3 regions of the Micromonospora sp. NPDC023814 genome follow, and region 3 is predicted to be linked to each of the others. Evidence: riboswitches for the same ligand, from Rfam matches in the RefSeq annotation. Region 3 holds a riboswitch; each other region holds the start of a gene.

The links. Region 3 has a riboswitch for cobalamin ahead of AB0G14_RS15955 (ABC transporter substrate-binding protein). Riboswitches for the same ligand answer to the same signal wherever they lie in the genome.
Region 1: another riboswitch for cobalamin. It lies ahead of cobN (cobaltochelatase subunit CobN); the one in region 3 lies ahead of AB0G14_RS15955 (ABC transporter substrate-binding protein).
Region 2: another riboswitch for cobalamin. It lies ahead of bluB (5,6-dimethylbenzimidazole synthase); the one in region 3 lies ahead of AB0G14_RS15955 (ABC transporter substrate-binding protein).

What each region holds. Positions count from the first base shown of each region.
Region 1 is NZ_JBFAAF010000046.1:33,092-39,709, reverse strand. Features, by position in the region: gene cobN (cobaltochelatase subunit CobN) at 1-2,935, opposite strand, end outside; cobalamin riboswitch at 3,302-3,431, opposite strand; gene AB0G14_RS23030 (response regulator transcription factor) at 3,549-4,205, opposite strand; gene AB0G14_RS23025 (sensor histidine kinase) at 4,198-5,349, opposite strand; gene AB0G14_RS23020 (serine hydrolase domain-containing protein) at 5,458-6,618, shown strand, end outside.
Region 2 is NZ_JBFAAF010000005.1:142,682-149,299, reverse strand. Features, by position in the region: gene AB0G14_RS04335 (Rieske (2Fe-2S) protein) at 1-819, opposite strand, end outside; gene bluB (5,6-dimethylbenzimidazole synthase) at 970-1,599, opposite strand; cobalamin riboswitch at 1,636-1,836, opposite strand; gene AB0G14_RS04325 (EamA family transporter) at 2,048-2,965, shown strand; partial or broken gene AB0G14_RS04320 (crotonase/enoyl-CoA hydratase family protein) at 3,008-3,770, shown strand; gene AB0G14_RS04315 (FAD-dependent oxidoreductase) at 3,767-5,242, opposite strand; gene AB0G14_RS04310 (serine hydrolase domain-containing protein) at 5,334-6,398, shown strand; gene AB0G14_RS04305 (phytoene/squalene synthase family protein) at 6,424-6,618, opposite strand, start outside.
Region 3 is NZ_JBFAAF010000025.1:89,298-95,915, forward strand. Features, by position in the region: gene AB0G14_RS15940 (ABC transporter permease) at 1-388, shown strand, start outside; gene AB0G14_RS15945 (ABC transporter ATP-binding protein) at 385-1,449, shown strand; gene AB0G14_RS15950 (ATP-binding cassette domain-containing protein) at 1,446-2,147, shown strand; cobalamin riboswitch at 2,231-2,414, shown strand; gene AB0G14_RS15955 (ABC transporter substrate-binding protein) at 2,443-3,450, shown strand; gene AB0G14_RS15960 (iron chelate uptake ABC transporter family permease subunit) at 3,456-4,622, shown strand; gene AB0G14_RS15965 (ABC transporter ATP-binding protein) at 4,622-5,389, shown strand; gene AB0G14_RS15970 (hypothetical protein) at 5,434-5,799, shown strand; gene AB0G14_RS15975 (histidine kinase) at 6,143-6,618, shown strand, end outside.

The DNA of each region.
Region 1 (6,618 bases), on a different contig from region 3:
GCTCGTCGCCGTGCTCGGCGAGGTCGGCGGCGACGTGCGCGCGGACGAAGTTCTGCTCGGCGGGCTCGTCCAGGGCGGCGACCAACCGCACCGCGTCGTCGATGAGCGCGACCACGTGCGGGAAGGCGTCCCGGAAGAAGCCGGAGATCCGCACGGTGACGTCGACGCGGGGGCGGCCCAGCTCGGCCGGCGGCACCACCTCGACGCCGGTGACCCGGCGGGAGCGGTCGTCCCAGGTGGGGCGGCAGCCGAGCAGCGCGAGCACCTCGGCGACGTCGTCGCCCTGGGTGCGCATGGCGCTGGTGCCCCAGACGGTCAGGCCGACGGAGCGCGGGTACTCCCCGGTGTCGGCGAGGTGCCGGGCGAGCAGCGAGTCGGCCAGGGACACCCCGACGTCCCAGGCGTTGCGGCTGGGGATGGCCTTGGGGTCGACGGAGTAGAAGTTCCGGCCGGTGGGTAGCACGTTGACCAGGCCCCGGGTGGGCGAGCCGGACGGCCCGGGCGGGACGAACCGGCCGTCGAGCGCGCCCACCACCCGGTCGATCTCGTCGGTCGTGCGGTCCAGCCGGGGCACCAGCTCGGTGGCGGCGAAGCGGAGCACGGCGGCGGCGTCCGGGACGGCCCGGCCGGTGACCTCCTCGACCACGGCGTCGACCTTGTCGGCGGCCCAGCCGAGGGTCTCCATGCCGAGGACCAGCCGGCGCGCGAGGGCCTCGATCAGGTCGACGGCGTCGGCGGCGGTGCCGGCGGGCCCGTCGACGGTGTCGGTCAGCCCCTCGGGCAGGGCCAGCCGCTTCCCCGGCGCGGCGAGCAGCGCCTGCTCGTCGAGCCCGTACGCGGCGGCGAGGGCCTGGCGCAGGCCGGGCAGGGCACGGGCGCCGCCCCAGACCTGCGGGGCCCGCAGCACGGCGAGGACGAGGTTGACCCGGGGCTCGCCGGTGGGCGCGGCGGCGAGGATGTGCAGGCCGTCGCGGATCTGCACGTCCTTGACCTCGCAGAGGTACCCGTCGAGGTGCAGCACGAAGTCGTCGAAGTCCTCGGCGCCGGGCATGTCCTCGGCGTGCAGGTCGTGGTGCAGCTCCGCGGCGCGCACCAGGGCCCAGATCTGCGCCTGCACGGTGGGCACCTTGGCGGGGTCGAGCGCCTGCACGGTGGCGTACTCGTCGAGGAGTTGCTCCAGTTTCGCCAGGTCGCCGTACGTCTCGGCGCGGGCCATCGGCGGCACCAGGTGGTCGACGACGACGGCGTGCGCGCGGCGCTTGGCCTGGGTGCCCTCGCCGGGGTCGTTGACGATGAACGGGTAGACCAGCGGCAGGTCACCGAGGACGGCGTCGGGGGCGCAGTCGGCGGCCAGCCCGAGGCCCTTGCCGGGCAGCCACTCCAGGGTGCCGTGCTTGCCCAGGTGCACCACCGCGTCCGCGCCGAAGCCGCCGTCGGTGGCGGGCGCGGCCAGCCAGCGGTACGCGGCCAGGTAGTGGTGGCTGGGCGGCAGGTCCGGGTCGTGGTAGATGGCGATCGGGTTCTCGCCGAAGCCGCGCGGCGGCTGGATCAGCAGCACCACGTTGCCGAAGCGCAGCCCGGCCAGCACGATGTCGCCGCCGTCGGTGTAGAGCCCGCCGGGCGGCTCCCCCCAGTGGGCGAGCATCCGCTCCCGCAGCTCCGCCGGCGCCTCGTCGAACCAGCGCCGGTACGTCGCCCCGGGCACCCGGGCCTCGGCGGCGGCGAGCTGTTCCGGGGTGAGCCACTCGACGTCGTGTCCCCCGGCGGCGATGAGGGCGTGGATGAGCGCGTCCCCGTCGTCGGGCACCGGGGCGTCGCCGAGGTGGTAGCCGGCCTCGGCGAGGGCGGCGAGCAGCCGGACCGCCGAGGCCGGGGTGTCCAGGCCGACGGCGTTGCCGACCCGGGAGTGCTTCGTCGGGTAGGAGCTGAGCACGACCGCGAGCCGCTTGTCGGCGTTGGGCACGTGCCGCAGCCGGGCGTGCCGCACGGCGATGCCGGCCACCCGGGCGGCCCGCTCCGGGTCGGCGACGTAGCTGGAGAGCCCGTCGGCGTCGATCCGCTTGAACGAGAACGGCACGGTGACGATCCGGCCGTCGAACTCGGGGATGGCCACCTGCATCGCGGCGTCCAGCGGGGACAGTCCGGCGTCGCTGCCGGCCCACTGCTCGCGGGTGCTGGTGAGGCAGAGCGCCTGGATCACCGGCACGTCGAGGGCGGCGAGCGCGCCCACGTCCCAGGCGTCCTCGTCGCCCCCGCCGGAGGCGTCGGCGGCGACCGTGCCGCCGGCGGCGAGCACGGTGACCAGCAGGGCGTCGCAGCGGCCGAAGAGCCCGAGCGGTCCCGCGCCGGCGGTGAGGCCGCGCAACGAGCCGCAGAAGATCGGCAGCGGGTTGCCGCCGGCCGCGTCGACGGCGTCGGCGAGGACGTCGACGAAGCCGGTGTTGCCGGCGAGGGCGTGCGCCCGGTAGAAGACGATCCCGACGGTCGGCCGGTCGGGCCACACGGGCCGGTCACCGTGGACGCCGTACGTCGGGGTCGGCGCGGGCGGGGCGAACCCCTCGCCGGTGAGCAGCACCGTGTCGGAGAGGAACCGGGCGAGCTGGGCGAGGTTCTCGGGGCCGCCCTCGACCAGGTAGGCCAGCGCCTGGGTGGCCACCCCGGCCGGGACGGTGGAGGCCGCCATCAGCTCCGCGTCCGGCAGGGCCTCGCCGCTGAGCACGACCGTGGGCACGCCGGAGGCCAGCACCGTGGCGAGCCCGTCCGGCCACGCCTGCCGGCCGCCGAGCAGGCGTACGACCGCGAGGTCCACGCCGTCGAGCAGCGCGGGCACGGCGTCGGCGGCGACCCGGGCGGGGTTGGCGAGGCGGTAGTCGGCGCCGCTGGCGCGGGCGGCGAGCAGGTCGGTGTCGGCGGTGGACAGCAGCAGGATGCGCACGGACGGCTCCGGAGAGTGACGCCCGGATCGACGCGAGGACGATCGGGCGGTACGAGGGGTGGGCGCGGTTCAGCGGGTACGGCGGGCCGGGAAGCGGCTCACCGGCGGGCCGGCGGGGTCGGGCGGCGCGGTGCGGGCGTCAGGGACGGGCGACGCGTCCGACCGCTGCGGGGCGGCCGGGGGCGGGCACACCACGGCCGGCCGGACGCGCGGCGCGGCGGCCGGACGGGGCTGCGGAAATGCGGCTGCTCGCCGGCGCGCTGTCGCGGCCGGGCACGATGCGACGATGATCGTCGATGGCGGAGACGCGGTGCGTCATCGGGTCCTCCTCGGGTGTCCACGCCCTGGGGTCGCTCCCGACGGCCGAAGTATCCTGGCTCCCGGATCGACGCTCACCCCCGGTCTTCCAACCGCGCACGCACGGCCGTGACTCACGAGGGGGGATCGCTCCCCGGTGACAGTGGCGGGACCGCGCCGGAATCGCACCGGCTTCCTTCACTGCCGTCAGGCCGCGAATGCTGCCACACCCCCGGTCCCCGGGTCAACGCGACGGGATCGGACGCCGACCCCGCCGGGCCGGCGCGGCGCGGCGCTCACGACGGTCGACCGCACCTCACCGGTCGGCGAGCCCCGACTCGTAGCCCGCGATCACCAGTTGCGCCCGGTCGCGGACGCCCAGCTTCGTCATCAACCGGCCGATGTGCGTCTTGACGGTGCCCCGGCTGAGGTGCAGGTGCTGCTCGATCTCGGTGTTGGACATCCCACGGGTGATCAACGTCAACACCTCCCGCTCCCGCGGGGTCACCCCGTCGAGCCGTCCCGGCACCCGTCGGGCCGCCGGCATCCGGGTGAACTCGGCGATGAGCCGACGGGTGACGCTGGGGGCCAGCAGCGCCTCACCCGCGGCGACCACCCTGATCGCGTCGAGCAGCCGTACGGGGGACGTGTCCTTGAGCAGGAAGCCGCTCGCCCCGGCCCGCAGCGCCCGGTACACGTAGTCGTCGAGGTCGAAGGTGGTGAGGACGAGCACCCGGGGCGCGTCCCGGCCGGCGGTGACCTGCTCGGTGGCGGTGATGCCGTCCAACTCGGGCATCCGGACGTCCATCAGCACCACCTCGGGCGAGTGCGTCCTCGCGAGTTCGACGGCCGCCCGCCCGGTGCCCGCCTCGGCCACCACGGTCATTCTCGGGGTGGCGTCAACCAGCAGCCGCAGGGTGCCGCGCAGCAGCACGTCGTCGTCGGCCAGGAGCACGCGTACGGGCTCACCCATCGTCCGACACCGCCGGGGTGAACGGCAGCCGGGCGCGCACGGCAAAGCCGCCGCCGGGCTCGACGCCGGCCTCCAGGGTGCCGCCGTGCATCACGGCCCGCTCGCGCATGCCCCGCAGCCCGTGGCCGGGCGGCCCGACGGCGCGCCCCGACCCCCCGTCGTCGACGACGGCGACGGCCAGCACCCCGGGCTCGACCGCCACGGCGAGCCGACAGCGGGTCGGGCCGGCATGGCGCAGCACGTTGGTGAGCGCCTCCTGCACGATGCGGTACGCCGAAGCCTGCACGGCCGCGGGCACCCGGGCCAGGTCGGTCGCCCGGTCGACGTCGACGGTGACACCGGCGGACCGGACGGCCTCGACCAGCCGGTCGAGTTCGGCGAAGCTCGGCGCGGTGTCGGCCGGGTCGCGCAGCGCGCCGAGCACGACCCGGATGTCGTCGAGCGCGCTCCGGCTGACCCGCTCGATCGCGCCCAGGGCGGCCCGGCCCTGCTCGGGATGGCTGTCCGCCAGGTGATTGGCGACGGCCGCCTTCATGGCGATCAGGCTGAGGCTGTGCCCGACCACGTCGTGGATGTCCCGGGCGATGCGCAACCGTTCCTCGGCCACCGCCTGGTCGGCACGCGACGCGGCGAGTTGGGCGACGTGACGTCGACGGGCGCGCACCGCGCGGGCGAGCGCCCACGAAGCGGCGACGACGGTCGCGGCGTAGAGCAGGACCGGGACCGGCGTGGCGGCGAACGACTCCTCCCCCGCCCGGGTCGAAACGATCGGCAGCCCGGGGACCGTGCCGCCCGCCAGCCCCGCGCCCGTGAGGGCGGCCAGCACCACGACGAGCGCCGACACGCCGTCCCGGGTGGAGGTGACCAGCGCGACCGGGTAGAGCGCGAACGCGACCGCGAACACCACCGCGTCGCCGGCCACCCCGACGGCGACCGCCACCGCCCCCGCCAGCACCACGACGGCGAGCACCGGCGCCGGCCAGCGCCGGCGGACGGCGAGCGGAGCCCCGAACAGCACCGCCAGGCCACCGGCGAGCGCCGGGACGCCGGGCGTCCGGAACACCGTGAGGAGCAGGAGGGCGACGCCCACCAGCGCGTCGAACGCCATCAACTGCCGCAGCCCGAGCCGCCCCGAGGTGACCACCGGACCACCGTATCCACCGGCCGGCCGCCGGGCGTCGGACCACGGTCCGATCCCGGGTTCGGACCACGATCCGATGTGCGGGGTCCCCGACCGGCCGAGACTCCGACCATGATCACGCGACTCCTCGTCCTGGCCGGTGCGGTGGCGCTCGCCGCGTCGCCCGCCCCGGCAGCCCCGGCCGCGCCCCCGGTCGGGATCGACGCCGCCGCCGTCGACGCCGCCGTCCGCCAGTACCGCGACGCCACCGGGCTGCCCGGCGTCGCGGTGGCCGTCACCCGGGGGACCGCGGTGGTGCACGCCGCCGGGTACGGCCGCACCCCCGCCGGCGACCCGATCACGGCGCACACCCCGATGGCCGTGGCGTCGGTGAGCAAGTCGTTCACCGCCCTCGCCGTGATGCAGCTGGTCGAGGCGGGCCGGGTGGAACTCGACGGGCCGGTCCACCGGCACCTGCCGGAGTTCACGATGGCCGACCCCCGGGCGGTCCGGATCACCGTGCGGCAGCTGCTCGACCAGACCTCCGGGATGTCGGACACGACGTTCCCCGCGTTCAGCAGGCGGCAGCCGGGTTCGCTGCGGGAGGCCGTCGCGGGGATGCGTACGGCCCGGTTGGCCGCCGCCCCCGGCACCAGGTGGGAGTACCACAACCCGAACTTCCAGGTGGCCGCGCGACTCGTCGAGGTGGTCAGCGGGCTGCCGTTCGACGAGTACCTGCGGACGCGGGTCTTCGCCCCGCTCGGCATGACCGACAGTCGCACCCTCGACGTGGCCGCCGACCTGCCGTCGAGCGCGCGCGGCCACCTCATGATCCTCGGCAGGCCGGTCGCCCTGCCCGAGCCGCCGGCCTTCGGCAACGGCTCCGGCGGGGTGCTCAGCTCGGCGCGCGACATGGCGGCGTGGCTGATCGCGCAGGGCAACCAGGGTCGCGGTCCGGACGGCACGGCGGTCGTCTCCCCGGCGGGCCTCGCCACGCTGCACCGCCCGTCCGCGGTCTCCGACTCCTACGCCCTCGGCTGGTTCTTGGAGAAGACCGGGTCGGGGGCGCCGATGATCGCGCACAGCGGTGACCTGTTCACCTCGACGGCGTACCAGGCGCTGCTGCCCGCGTCCGGCCACGGGGTCGCGGTCATGGCGAACACCGGACTGGCGTACGGCCACGCGTCGGCCCTCGCCGAGCGGCTCATCGCGCTGATAGAGGGAACGTCGGCGCCCTCGGCGGGCACGCCGCTCGTGGTCGTCGACGCCGTGCTGCTGGTGCTGGCGGTCGCC
Region 2 (6,618 bases), on a different contig from region 3:
CATGCCGTTGACGATGCGGGTGGGCAGGACCTGCTGGTCGTTGCCGGAGGGGCCGTGCACGACCTCGCCGCCGTTGAGCCGGAACGTGCTGCCGTGCCACGGGCAGACCACGCACGCGTGCCCGTCGATCTCCTGCACCTCGCCCTTGCCGAGCGGGCCGCTCTGGTGCGGGCAGCGCTCCAGCATCACCGTGACCTCGTCGCCGTGCCGGTAGAGGATCACCGAGACGTCGTCGATCTCCCGGGTGATCAGCTTTCGCTGCGGCAGGGCGGCCATGTCCGCGATCGAATGCCAGCCGTCGCTCATCCGGTGCAGCTCGGAGATGCTCTGATTGACCTGCGCGCCCTGCTTGTACGCCAGGTGCCCGCCGATGTACGCCCCCATGCTCGCGGCGCTGAGCCCGAGGAAGCCGAGCGTACGGCCGAGGTTGTGCCGGCCGGTCATCCGGGCGGCCACGGAGCCGGCGTAGAACGCCAGGCCGATGCTGTTGGAGGCGGCGTGCACCAGGCCGATCCGGCGCTGGTCTCGGGCGAGGGCTGCCCAGTCGTTGAGCCCGGCGACCGCAGCCGGCAGGGCGCTGACGGTGCCCACCGCGCACAGCGTGGTGGCGGCGCGGCGCTGCCCCTGCATCAGGTCCAGCACGGCCGTGCTGAGCCACGCGCCGACCGGCACCTGCACCATCGCCGGGTGCAGCGGGTGCCCCAGCCAGACGCCGTGCAGCAGGTCGCGGACGCGCCTTGGGCGGAGGGTGGCCTGGACGGCCCGCTGCAACCGGTCGCCGATCCGGTCCAGCGCGGAGGCCTGCTCGATCTTCGTCATGAGTGCTCGCACCCGTACCGACTTCCCGGCAGGAGCGACCGCAAACCGGTATCCGGTGACGGATCCGCAGCGGTGCGTGACGAGGTTTCTGCCGGCCCGGAACCGGGCGCGCCCCGGCCTGATGGGGCCCGCCCTTCCGCGGTGGTGAGGTCAGCGGTCCGGCGGCGTCCAGCGGTCGTGGTGGATCGCCTCGGCCAGCGGGCGCTTCTGCCGCCAGCCGTGTCGGACCAGGTCGGGCACGGCCTCGAAGTGGGTGACCGGCCCGAGGCAGAGCCACGCCACCGGCCGTACGCCGTCGGGGATGCCGAGCAGCTCGGCCAGCCAGGGCTCCCGGTAGAACGACACCCATCCGACGCCGAGCCCCTCGGCGGTGGCGGCCAGCCAGAGGTTCTGGATGGCGAGGCAGGCCGAGTAGAGCCCGGTGTCGACGATGGCGTGCCGCCCGAGCACGGCGGGGCCACCGCGGGCCGGGTCGTAGGTGACCACCACGGACAGGGTGGACTCCAGCACCCCGTCGATCTTGATGCGGGCGAACCGCTCGACCGCCTCCCCGGCCAGGGTGGCGGCGAAGGTGTCCCGCTCGGTCTGGACGTGCTCGTGGAACCGGCGCCGCAGCTCGGGGTCGCGGACGAGGACGAAGTCCCAGGGCTGGGAGTAGCCGACGCTCGGCGCGGCGTGCGCCGCAGTCAGGACGCGGTGCAGCGTCTCGTCGGGCACCGGCGCCCCGGTGAACTGGCCGCGGACGTCCCGGCGGCGATGGATGACGTCGTAGAGATCCAAGGCAGGCTCCCGCTGCGCTCGGCCCACGCTCCGGGCGTGGGCACCTGACCGCGAGGCCGGTCTTCGGACTCCCGGATCGACGCCTGGCCGTCCGCCTTCCCGGCCCGGGCGGGCCAGTGGCTGCGCTCTCGCGCGTGGACGGTGGCTCCCCGGTCACCGCGGCGGGCCCGTGCCGGATTCGCACCGGCTTCCCGATTCTCCCCGCTCGCGCGGGGCACCTCACATGATCGTGCCGCCCGGCATGCTAGCGCCGCGGGCCAGCACCACCGCGAGGACCGCCCAGACGACGGCGCCACCCGGACCCGCCGCCCCGCCGCCGCCCGCCCGGACCTGCCAGGCGCCGGCCCTCCGCCCGGACCCGCCGCCCGCCGGCCGGACCCGCCGGACCCGACGGCCGGGCGTGGAAATCCGGTCGCGGGCCGCGCCGTCCGCGACCACTGTGGTCCGGGTGTACGCACTCGCCTCCCGCCCGCTGCCGGCCGGCCACCCGGCGGCCCGACTGACCGTCGCCCTCGGCCGGCCCCGGGCCGTGCCACCACCGCTGCTGATGCTGCTGGGCATGCTCTCCACCCAGGTCGGCGCGGCCGTCGCCAAGCAGCTCTTCGGCAGCACCAGCGCCGGCGGTACGACCACGCTGCGGCTCGGCTTCGCCGCGCTGATCCTGCTGCTCGTGGCCCGGCCCGGGCTGCGGCTGGGCTGGCGCGCCGCCGGCCTGGTCGGGGCGTTCGGGCTCACCCTGGCGCTGATGAACCTCGCCTTCTACGCGGCGCTGCACCGGGTGCCGCTCGGCGTGGCGGTCACCATCGGTTTCGCGGGGCCGCTGCTGGTGTCGCTCGCCGGCAGCCGCCGGCCCGCCGACGTGGCGTGGGCGGTCCTGGCGGGCGGCGGGGTGCTGCTGATCAGCGGGCTCGGCGGGACCGGGGTGGACCGGGTGGGGCTGCTGCTGTGCGTCGCCATCGCGGTCGGCTGGGCCGGGTACGTACTGCTCGGCAAGGCGGTCAGCGCCCGCGTGCCGGGCAGCCGGGGCCTCGCGCTGGGAATGGCCGTCGCCGCGCTCGCCGTACTGCCGTTCGGGGTCGCCGGCAGCGGCACGGCGCTGCTCGACCCGTGGACCCTCGCGCTGGGCGTCGTGGTGGCACTGCTGTCGTCGGTGCTGCCGTACTCGGCCGAACTGGCCGCGCTGCGCCGGATGCCGGCCCGGGTCTTCGCGATCCTGCTCAGCCTGGAGCCGGCGATCGGCGCGCTGGTCGGGCTGGTCCTGCTGGGCGAGCTGTTGGCCTGGCCGCAGGCGGCCGGGGTGGCGTGCGTGGTCGGCGCCGCGCTGGGCGCGACCCTGGTCCGTCCCCGCGCCGCGAAGGAGCGCTGACGCCCCCTGGCGCCGCCGGCACCACCGGGGCATGCTGTGCCGATGGGCGTACGCGTCGAGCACGACGGGCCGGTGACCACGGTGATCCTGGACCGCCCGGCGGCCCGCAACGCGGTCGACGGGCCGACGGCCCGGGCCCTGGCCGACGCGTTCCGCGCCTTCGAGGCCGACCCCGACGCGGCGGTGGCTGTGCTCTGGGGCGCCGGCGGCACGTTCTGCGCGGGGGCCGACCTGAAGGCGATCGGCACCCCGAGCGGCAACCGGGTCGAGCCGGAGGGGGACGGCCCGATGGGCCCGACCCGGATGACGCTCGGCAAGCCGGTGATCGCCGCGATCTCCGGTCACGCCGTGGCCGGCGGGTTGGAGCTGGCGCTCTGGTGCGACCTGCGGGTCGCCGAGTCCGACGCGGTCCTCGGGGTGTTCTGCCGGCGCTGGGGGGGTGCCGTTGATCGACGGGGGGACGGTACGGCTGCCCCGGCTGATCGGCGAGAGCCGGGCGATGGACCTGATCCTCACCGGCCGGCCGGTGCCGGCCGAGGAGGCGTACGCGATGGGGCTGGTGAACCGGCTGGTAGCCCCGGGTGAGGCGCGGGCGGCGGCCGAGCGGCTGGCGGCCGAGATCGCCCGGCACCCGCAGACCTGCCTGCGCAACGACCGAGCCGCCGTGCTGGCCGGCGCCGGCCAGCCGGAGCCGGCGGCGCTGGCGACCGAGCTGGCGTACGGGATGGACTCGCTCGCCGCCGACGCGGCGGCCGGGGCGGCCCGGTTCGCCGCCGGCGCCGGGCGGCACGGCGCGACCGTCTAGCGCAGGTGCCGCAACGCCTCCTCGATGGCCCGGTGGAACGTCGGGTAGGCGTAGATCATGTGCCGGAGCCGGGCCAGCGGCACGGCCGCGTGCACCGCCACCACCAGCCCGGAGAGCACCTCGCCGCCGGCCGGCCCGACCGACGTCGCGCCGATCAGCACGCCCTGGTCGGCGTCGGCGACCAGCTTGACGAAGCCCTCGTTGCCGCTCCGGTGGATCCAGCCGCGCGCCGACGACGGCAGCTCGGCGAGGCCGACCTGCACGTTGATCCCGCGCTCGCGGGCCTGCCGTTCGGTGAGGCCGACCGCGCCGATCTCGGGGTCGGTGAAGGTGACCCGGGGCAGCGCGCGGTAGTCGGCGCGCGGCACCGCGCCGGCGGAGGCGCCCGACCCGGTGGTGCCGGACGCGCTGACCGCGCCGGCCGCGCCGCCCGTCATGCGGGCGGTGCCGCTGGCATCCGGCCCGCCGTCGACCCGCCGGGCGCAATCGAGCACGTCGGCGACGACGATCCCCGCCTGGTACATGGCGACGTGGGTGAACGCGCCCTCCCCGGTGACGTCGCCGACCGCCCACATCCCGTCGGTGACGCGCAGCCGGTCGTCGACGGCCAGGTACCGCTGGCCGGCGTCCACCCCGACGGTGTCCAGGCCCAACTCGTCGAGGTGTGCCCGGCGGCCGGTCACCACCAGCAGCCGCTGCCCGGTGAACTCCGCCCCATCGGCCCCGTGCAGCGTGAAGCCCCGCCCGTCGTGGCGGACCCGCTCCGCCCGTACGCCGGTGTGGATCTCCACCCCGTCGGCGCGCAGCGCGGCGGCGGCCACCTCGGACGCCTCCGGCTCCTCGACCGCGAGCACCCGGTCCGCCGCCTCGACCACGGTGACCCGGACCCCGAACCGGGCGAACACCTGGGCCAGTTCCAGGCCGATCGCGCCGCCGCCCAGCACCAGCAGCGACTCGGGCAACTCCTCGACCTCGATCGCCTGGCGGTTGGTCCAGTACGGCGTGTCGGCCAGCCCGTCGACCGGCGGCACGGACGGCTTGGTGCCGGTGCCGAGCACGATCCCGTGCCGGGCCTGGAAGACCCGCTCGCCGACCCGGACCCGGCCGGGGCCGTCGAGGCGGGCGCTGCCCCGGACGAACCGGCCGCCCTTGCCGGTGAAGCGTTCCACGGCGACCGTGTCGTCCCAGGTGTCGGTGGCCTCCTCGCGGATCCGCTTCGCCACGGGCGCCCAGTCGGGCCGGACCTGGGCGGTGCCGGCGAGCCCGTCGACCCGGCGCGCCTCGGCGATCGCGTTGGCCGCCCTGATCATCATCTTGCTCGGGATGCACCCCCAGTACGGGCACTCCCCGCCGACCAGGTCCCGCTCGACGCCGACGACGGTCAGCCCGGCCTCGGCGAGCCGCCCGGCCACCTCCTCGCCGCCGACCCCGAGCCCGACCACGACCACGTCCACCAGTTCCGGCTCCGCCATCCCGCCAGCATTCCGCACCGCCCGGTCTCCGACCACCCGGCCGGCGCGATATTCGCTGCCCGGGTGGTCGTCGGCCGCCTACGGTGGCCGGATGCGCGCCCGCTTCACCCCCGTCCACGACTGCTTCGCCGACCTGCTCGCCACCGGCCGGGAGACCGGGGCCGGCCTGGCGATCTGGTACGACGGGGAGCCGGTCGTCGACATCGTCGGCGGGGAACGGTCGCCGGGGCGGCCGTGGCGGCCGGAGACGCTGGTGAACGTCTACTCGGTCGGCAAGCCCGTCGCCGCGCTCTGCCTGCTGATGCTGGTCGACCGGGGCCGGCTCGGCCTGGACGACCCGGTCGCCGCGCACTGGCCCGGCTTCCGCACCCCGGCCACCGTCCGGCAGGTGCTCACGCACACCGCCGGACTGCCGACCTTTCCGGTGCCCCGGCCGGCCGCCGCGATCGCCGACTGGGGCCTGCTCTGCGCCGACCTCGCCGCCGCCGGGCCGGAGTGGCCGCCGGGGTCCGTCGCGGGCGAGCACGCCTGGACGTACGGGCATCTGGTGGGCGAGTTGGTGCGGCGGGTCGACGGACGGTCGGTGGGCCGCTTCCTGGCCGAGGAGATCGCGGGGCCGTGGCGGCTGGACCTCGGCTTCGGCCTCGGCGAGGCGGACCAGCGGCGCTGCGCCGAGCTGCGGTACGGCGACCCGGGTCGGCCGGACCGGGTGGCCGGTGCGCCGGGCTCGCTCTGGGCGCGGGCGCTGGACAACCCGCCCGGCGGGCGGGACCTGGCGATGGTGAACAGCCCGCTCTGGCGGGGCGCGGAGGTGCCGGCGGTCAACCTGCACTCGACGGCGGGCGCCCTGGCCCGGCTCTACGCGGGCCTGCTCGCCGGCGGCGTCCTCGACGGCGCACGCCTGTTCAGCCCGGAGCTGGTGGGCGAGGCGACGCGGGTCCAGTACGACGGCGACGACCTGCTGCTGGGCCGGCGCACCCGGTGGACGTTGGGCATGCAGCGGGAGGAGGACGGGAGCTGGGGCATGGGCGGGATCGGCGGCAGCTCCGCCTGGGCCGACCCCACGCGCGGCTACGCCTTCGCCTACGCCACGTCCCACCTGGCCGACCACGACCGGGTCGACGCCCTGGTGGACGCCCTGCACTCCTGCCTCTGACCCGCTCCCGGGGGCGGCGCAGCCGTCACGGGGCGGACACGGGGACCGGGGTGGGCGCCCGGGCGGGCCCGGGGATCACCACGGGCGTGCCGGTCGGGGTGAGCAGCGCGCGGGCGGCCACCGCCAGCCGGCGACGGCGCGGCACCAGCGCCCGGCCGGCGAAGACGTCGTAGTCCTGCGCGGCCACCTCATCGAGGATGCCGCCGTAGAGCGCGTACGC
Region 3 (6,618 bases):
CCGCATCGTCCGCTCCGAGCTGCTCAGCCTGCGCAACCGGCCGTTCGTCGACGCCGCGATCGCCGGCGGCGCCAGCCGCGCCCGGGTGATCACCCGGCACCTGCTCCCGCACGTGTTGCCCCGGCTGGCCCTGGCCACCACGCTGATGGTGCCGCACGCCGTCTGGCACGAGACCGCGCTGTCCTTCCTCGGTCTCGGCCTGCCCCCGCACCTGGCCTCCATCGGCAACATGATCAACGACGGGCAGCGGTCCCTGCTCACCGGCGCCTGGTGGGCCAGCCTCGTCCCCGGCCTGCTCCTCGTCGTCGTCACGCTGGCCCTGGCCACCCTCACCGGCCGGTGGCGCGACCGCCTCGACCCGCGCGTACGAGCGGAGCTGAACCTGTGACCACCACCCGCGAGCCCCGCACCGTCACGGCCGGCACCGCCGCCACCGGCGACGCCACGCCCGGCCCGGCCGGCACCGCCACCACCGCCGCCGGTCCTCGTCGCGCCCTGCTGGAGGTCGACGGGCTGACCGTCCGCTTCCAGCTCCGCGACGCCGTGGTGCGGGCCGTCACCGACCTGCGCCTGACCGTCCACCCCGGCGAACTGGTGGCCGTGGTGGGGGAGTCCGGCTGCGGCAAGTCCGTGCTCGCCCACGCCCTGCTCGGCCTGCTCCCCGGCAACGCCACCGTCTCGGGCCGCGCCCGGCTGCGCCCGCCCGGCGGGGACCAGGTCGACCTGATCGGCTGCACCGAGCGTCACCTCGCCCGCGCCGTACGCGGCCGCGCGGTCGGGCTGGTGCCGCAGAGCCCCGCCACCGCGCTGACTCCCGTACGCACCGGCCGGCGGCTGCTGGCGGAGACCCTGCGCGCCCACGGGCACGCCCGCCGCGACGCGCCCTCGGCGGCCGAGCGGGTCGCCGCCGACGTCGGGCTCGACCCCGCCGACCTCGACCGCTACCCCCACGAGCTGTCCGGCGGCATGGCGCAACGCCTGGCCACCGCACTCGCGCTCGCTCCCGACCCGCCGCTGCTGCTCGCCGACGAACCCACCACGGGCCTCGACCGGCCCCTGGTCGACCACACCCTCGACCTGCTGCGCCGCCGCTGCGACGCCGGCAACGCCGTCCTGCTCATCACCCACGACCTGGCCGCCGCCCGCCGCGTCGCCGACACCGTCGCCGTCATGTACGCCAGCCGGGTCGTCGAGCGCCGGCCCACCGAGGCGCTGTTCGCCGCGCCCGCCCACCCCTACACCGCCGGCCTGCTCGACGCCCTGCCCGAGCGCGCCTTCCGACCGGTCCCCGGCCACCCGCCGATGCTCACCGACCTGCCCGTCGGCTGCGCCTTCGCCCCGCGCTGCGACCGCGCCACCGACACCTGCCGCACCCCACCCACCCCGACGGCGGACGGCCCGGGCCATGTCGCCTGCCACCACCCACTGCCCGTCGGAGCGCCGGCATGACCACGACCGCACGTCGGAGCGCCGCGCCGGCCGCGACCGCGCTCGCCGCCCACCAGGTCACCGTCGCCTACGGTCGGCAGCGCGTCCTCGACCGCGTCGACCTGCACGTCGCCCCCGGCGAGACGGTCGGGCTGCACGGGCCCTCGGGCAGCGGCAAGTCCACCCTGGCCCGGGTGCTCGCCCTGCTGCACGCCCCGGACGCCGGGCACGTCACCCTCGACGGCCACCGGGTCGCCGGCGTCCGTCACCGGCTGCCGGCGGCCGTCCGTACCCGCGTCGCGATCCTGTTCCAGAGCCCACGCGCCGCCACCGACCCGCGGCTCAGCCTGGCGGACATCGTCGCCGAACCGCTCCGCGCCACCGGCGTACCGGCCGAGCAGGCCAGGGCCCGCGCGGCCGAGCTGGCCGACCTCGTCGGCCTCACCACGGACCTGCTCGCCCGCCGCCCGCACGCGGTCAGCGACGGGCAGCTGCAACGGGCCTGCCTCGCCCGGGCGCTCGTGCACCGGCCGGCCTACCTGCTCTGCGACGAGGCAACCGCCATGCTCGACGCCTCCACCCAGGCCCACCTCGCCGCCGTCATCACCGACTACCAGCGACAGCGCGGCGCCGGGGTCCTGCTGATCACCCACGACCCGGCCCTGATGGCCCGCTGGGCGACCCGGGTCGTCGACCTCCCGCCCCCGCCGGGGGCATGACCCGTCGCGCACCGAACCGTCCACAGTGGTGAAGAAGCCGCTCCATGGCATTCGTCACCGTGGCATTCGGGGTCGGGCGCAGGCTAGGGTGACGCTGCCGTGGTGTTCGGGAAGCCGGTGGAAGACCGGTGCGGCCCTCGCCACTGTGATCGGGAAGTCCGAGGCCCTCGTCGTCAGAGGTCACTGGGCGTGTCGCACGCCTGGGAAGGCCGGCCACGGACGCACCTCCCGTCAGCCAGGAGACCGGCCACGGCACTGCGATGACCCGTCCACGAGGTGCTGGAAGGCGGTCCCGATGCGCGTGCGCGCTGTGCGGTCCACCCTGTCCCGGCGCGTAGCCGCGCCCCTGTCCGTCCTCCTCGTCCTGCTCGGCGCCTGCGCCACGGACGACGACCCCGCCCCGGCATCCGGCGCGCCGGCCACCCTGACCAACTGCGGCACGCCGGTCACCGTCGCCGCCCCGCCCCAGCGGGCGGTCACCCTGAACCAGCCCGCCACCGAGATCATGCTGGCGCTCGGCCTGGCCGACCGCATGGCCGGCACGGCGTACCTGGACGACGCGATCCTGCCGGAGCACGCCGCCGCGTACGCATCGGTGCCGGTGCTGTCCGGAAAGTACCCGGCCAAGGAGAAACTCCTGGAGACGGCGCCGGACTTCGTCTACGCCTCGTTCCACAGCGCCTTCGGTGACGAGGGCGTCGGCGACCGGGCCGCCCTGGCGGGGCTCGGCATCGGCACCTACCTCTCACCCGCCGGGTGCCCGAAGCCGCACCGGCCGGGGAAGCTCACCGTCGAGGACGTGTTCGCCGAGATCCGGGACGTCGCGGCCGTCTTCGGGGTGCCGGCGCGGGCCGAGAGGCTCATCGCCGACCACCGCGCCCGGATCGCCGCCGCTGCCGCCAGATTCGACGGCACGCGGGACGTCTCCGTGCTCTGGTGGGACGCCCGCACCGACGCCCCGAGCGTGGGCGCCTGCTGCGGCAGCCCCAACATGATCATGTCGGCGGTCGGGGTCGGCAACGCCTTCGGCGACCTCGCCGGCGGCTGGGCCGACACCAGTTGGGAGAGCGCCGTCGCGCGCGACCCCGACGCGATCGTGCTGGTCGACGCGACCTGGGACCCGGCCGCCGCGAAGAAGGCGTTCCTGGCCCGGCACCCCACCCTCAAGGACCTGCCCGCAGTGGCCGGGCAGCGGTTCGTCGTCATCCCGTTCTCGTCCACCACCGCTGGGGTGCGGGCGGTGCTCGGCGTCGAGGCGCTCGCCGCGGGGATGGCGCAGCTTCCCGACGGAGCGGGCCGCTGACCGCCGTGGCGCGCCGTACCGCCGTGGCCCGCCGTCTCGCCGTGCGCGGTCGGGCCGGCGCGGACCCTGGCGCCACTGCCTCCGGGGCCCGGCGCGGCCGGCCCATCCGTCCCGTCGGCACGGTCGCCCTGCTGGTCACGTTGCTGGCGGGTCTGGTCGTGTCGATCGGGGCGGCCGTCACCGTCGGGCCGGCCGACATCCCCGTGTCGACGGTCTGGGCCGTCGTGGCCGACCGCCTGGGCCTGGCCCACGCCGACGTGCCGTTGCTGCGCGAGCACATCGTCTGGCGTCTGCGCCTGCCCCGGGTGCTCGGCGCCGCGGCGGTGGGCGCCGGGCTGGCGGCCGTCGGGGCGGTGACGCAGACCGTCACCCGCAACCCGCTGGCCGACCCGTACCTGCTCGGGGTCTCCTCCGGGGCGTCGCTCGGCGCGGTCGCGGTGCTCGTCCTCGGCGTCGGCGGCGGGGTCGCGGCGCTCACCGGGGGCGCCTTCACCGGCGCGCTGGCCGCGTTCGCCGTCGTGGCGGCGGTGGCCGGCCGGCGGGCCGCGCTGGCACCCACCCGGGTGGTGCTGGCCGGGGTCGCCGTCGCGCAACTGTGCGGGGCGGCGACGTCGTTCGTCATCGTCTGGGTCGCCGACCCGCACGCCACGCAGAGCATCACCTTCTGGCTCTCCGGCTCGCTGGCGCGCGTCGACTGGGCCGCCCTGGCCTGGGTGGTACCGGTGCTGGCCGCCGTGCTCGCCCTCGTGGCGGCGTACGCCCGCACGCTCAACGCCTTCGCCTTCGGCGAGGACGCCGCCGAGACCCTCGGCGTGCCCGTCACCCGGGTCCGGTGGCTGCTGCTGGTCGCCACCGCGCTGCTCACCGCGGCGCTGGTCGCCGTCAGCGGCGCGGTGGGTTTCGTCGGGCTGATCCTGCCGCACGCCGCCCGGTTCCTCACCGGCGCGGACCACCGGCGCCTGCTGCCTGTCGTCGTCCTCGCCGGCGCGATCTTCATGGTCTGGGTGGACACCGCCGCGCGGACCCTGTTCGCGCCCAGGGAACTGCCGGTGGGCGTGCTGACGGCGCTGCTCGGGGTGCCCGCCTTCGTGGTCCTGCTGCACCGGGCACGGCCGGCAGAGTCGCGGCGACTCCGGGGACGGTGGGCCGGGCGCCGGAAGGCGGGCGACTGATGCTCACCGTCACCGACGTGTCCTGGGCCGTCGCGGCCCGGCGGATCCTCGACGGCGTCACCTGTGCCGTGCCGGCGGGCAGCCTCGTCGGGCTGCTCGGCCCCAACGGCTGCGGCAAGACCACCCTGCTACGGATCGTCGCCCGGCTCGCCGCGCCCGACAGCGGGCGGGTCACCGTCGGCGGCGACGACGTCGCCACCCTGCCCCGCGCGGCGCTGGCCCGCCGCGCCGCGCTGCTCGCCCAGCACGCCGACACCGACCTGGATCTCACCGTCGAGGAGGTGGTGCTGCTCGGCCGTACCCCGCACCGCCGCTCGCGATGGTCGGACAGCGACGCCGACCGTGCCGCCGCGGCCGACGCGCTGGCCCGGGTGGACCTCGACGGGTACGCCGACCGCCGCTGGCACACCCTCTCCGGCGGCGAACGGCAGCGGGTCCAGCTGGCCCGCGCGCTCGCCCAGCAACCGCACCTGCTGCTGCTCGACGAGCCCACCAACCACCTCGACATCGGCCACCAGTTGCAACTGCTGCACCTGGTCCGCCGCGCCGGGGTCACCACCCTCGCCGCGCTGCACGACCTCAACCTCGCCGCCATGTTCTGCGACACGGTGGTCGTCCTGGCCGCCGGCCGGGTCGTCACCGCCGGCCCGCCCGCCGAGGTCCTCACACCCGGGCTGCTCGCCGACGTCTACGGCGTCCGGGCCGACGTGGCGACGCACCCGGGCACCGGGCGGCCCACCATCACCTACCACCCGCCCGCGTCGTGACCCGGCACGTGCCGCCGGGCTCGACCGCGACCAAGGAGTCGGACATGACCGTCACACCGGGCTGTCTGGTCACCGTGTGCCGCGACTGCTGCTGTGGCAGCACCCGCAAACACCCCGCCGTCGACCACGACGCGCAGCTGCGGCGACTGCGGGCCGCGCTGCCGGCGCCGCACCGGGTGCGCGTCAGCGCCTGCCTCGACCTCTGCGCGCAGTCCAACCTGGTCGTCGTCCACCCCGCGCCGTCGGCGCGACGGGCCGGTGCGCGGCCGGTCTGGTTCGGCCTGGTCCTGCACGACTCCGTGGTCGACGACATCACCGACTGGGTGCGCGCCGGCGGGCCGGGCGTCGCGCCGCTGCCCGCCACCCTGGAGCTGTCGGTGGTCGCTCCGACGCTCCCTACCGGCGGGTGAGGCGGTCGGGGCCGCCGGCGGATCGCTGACGTTCTTCTCGACGGCCGGCACCGACAGGGGCAGCGAGCGAGCGATGCCCACCTTGGACCTGCCCAACGCCATCTCGCCGAGGACCTCCCGCTCGGCGCGTCCATGTGCAGCGCCTCTCCGCGGTCCCGGGCGGCGGCCCGACCGGTCGCCGCCGCCCGGGCCGTCGTGCCGACCTGACTTTTGGCAGTAACGACGCAGGTGGTGGGCTTTGTAACCTGGCCCCGTGACAGGTTGGTGGCGCGGCGGACGGCAGCGGTGGATGCCTTTTCCCCGCTCCGGCGGGCCGCCTTCCGGCGGGCAGGCCGGATCGTGGGTGAAGGTCCTGTCCGACGTGTCGCTCTGGGCGGTCCTGTCGGTGCCGATCGGCTGGGACCTGGTCGTCGCCCCGACCGGCCCGTACGCCGGCTGGCGGCTGGCGGGCTCCCTCCTGCTGATGGCCCTCGCGGTGGTGGTCAGCCGGCACCACCCGACGGTCTCCCTGCTGATCGTCGTGGTGCCGACCGCGTTCGAGGGCAACTTCGTGTTTGCCGTCCCGGTGATGAGCTACCTGGTGGGCCTGCGGATGCCCCGGGCCCGCCCGGCCGCGTACACGTTCGCCGTGATCGCGGCGGGCGGGACCGCGCTGACGGTCGGCGTCCTCGGCTCGGGCGTGACCACCTGGTTCTTCCTCACCACCACCCTGCTCTTCGTCGGGGTGTTCCCCTGGCTGGTCGGCCGCCACCGCCGCCAGCAGCGGGCGCTCGTCCACGCCGGCTGGGAACACGCCGATCTGCTCGAACGGCAGCAGCG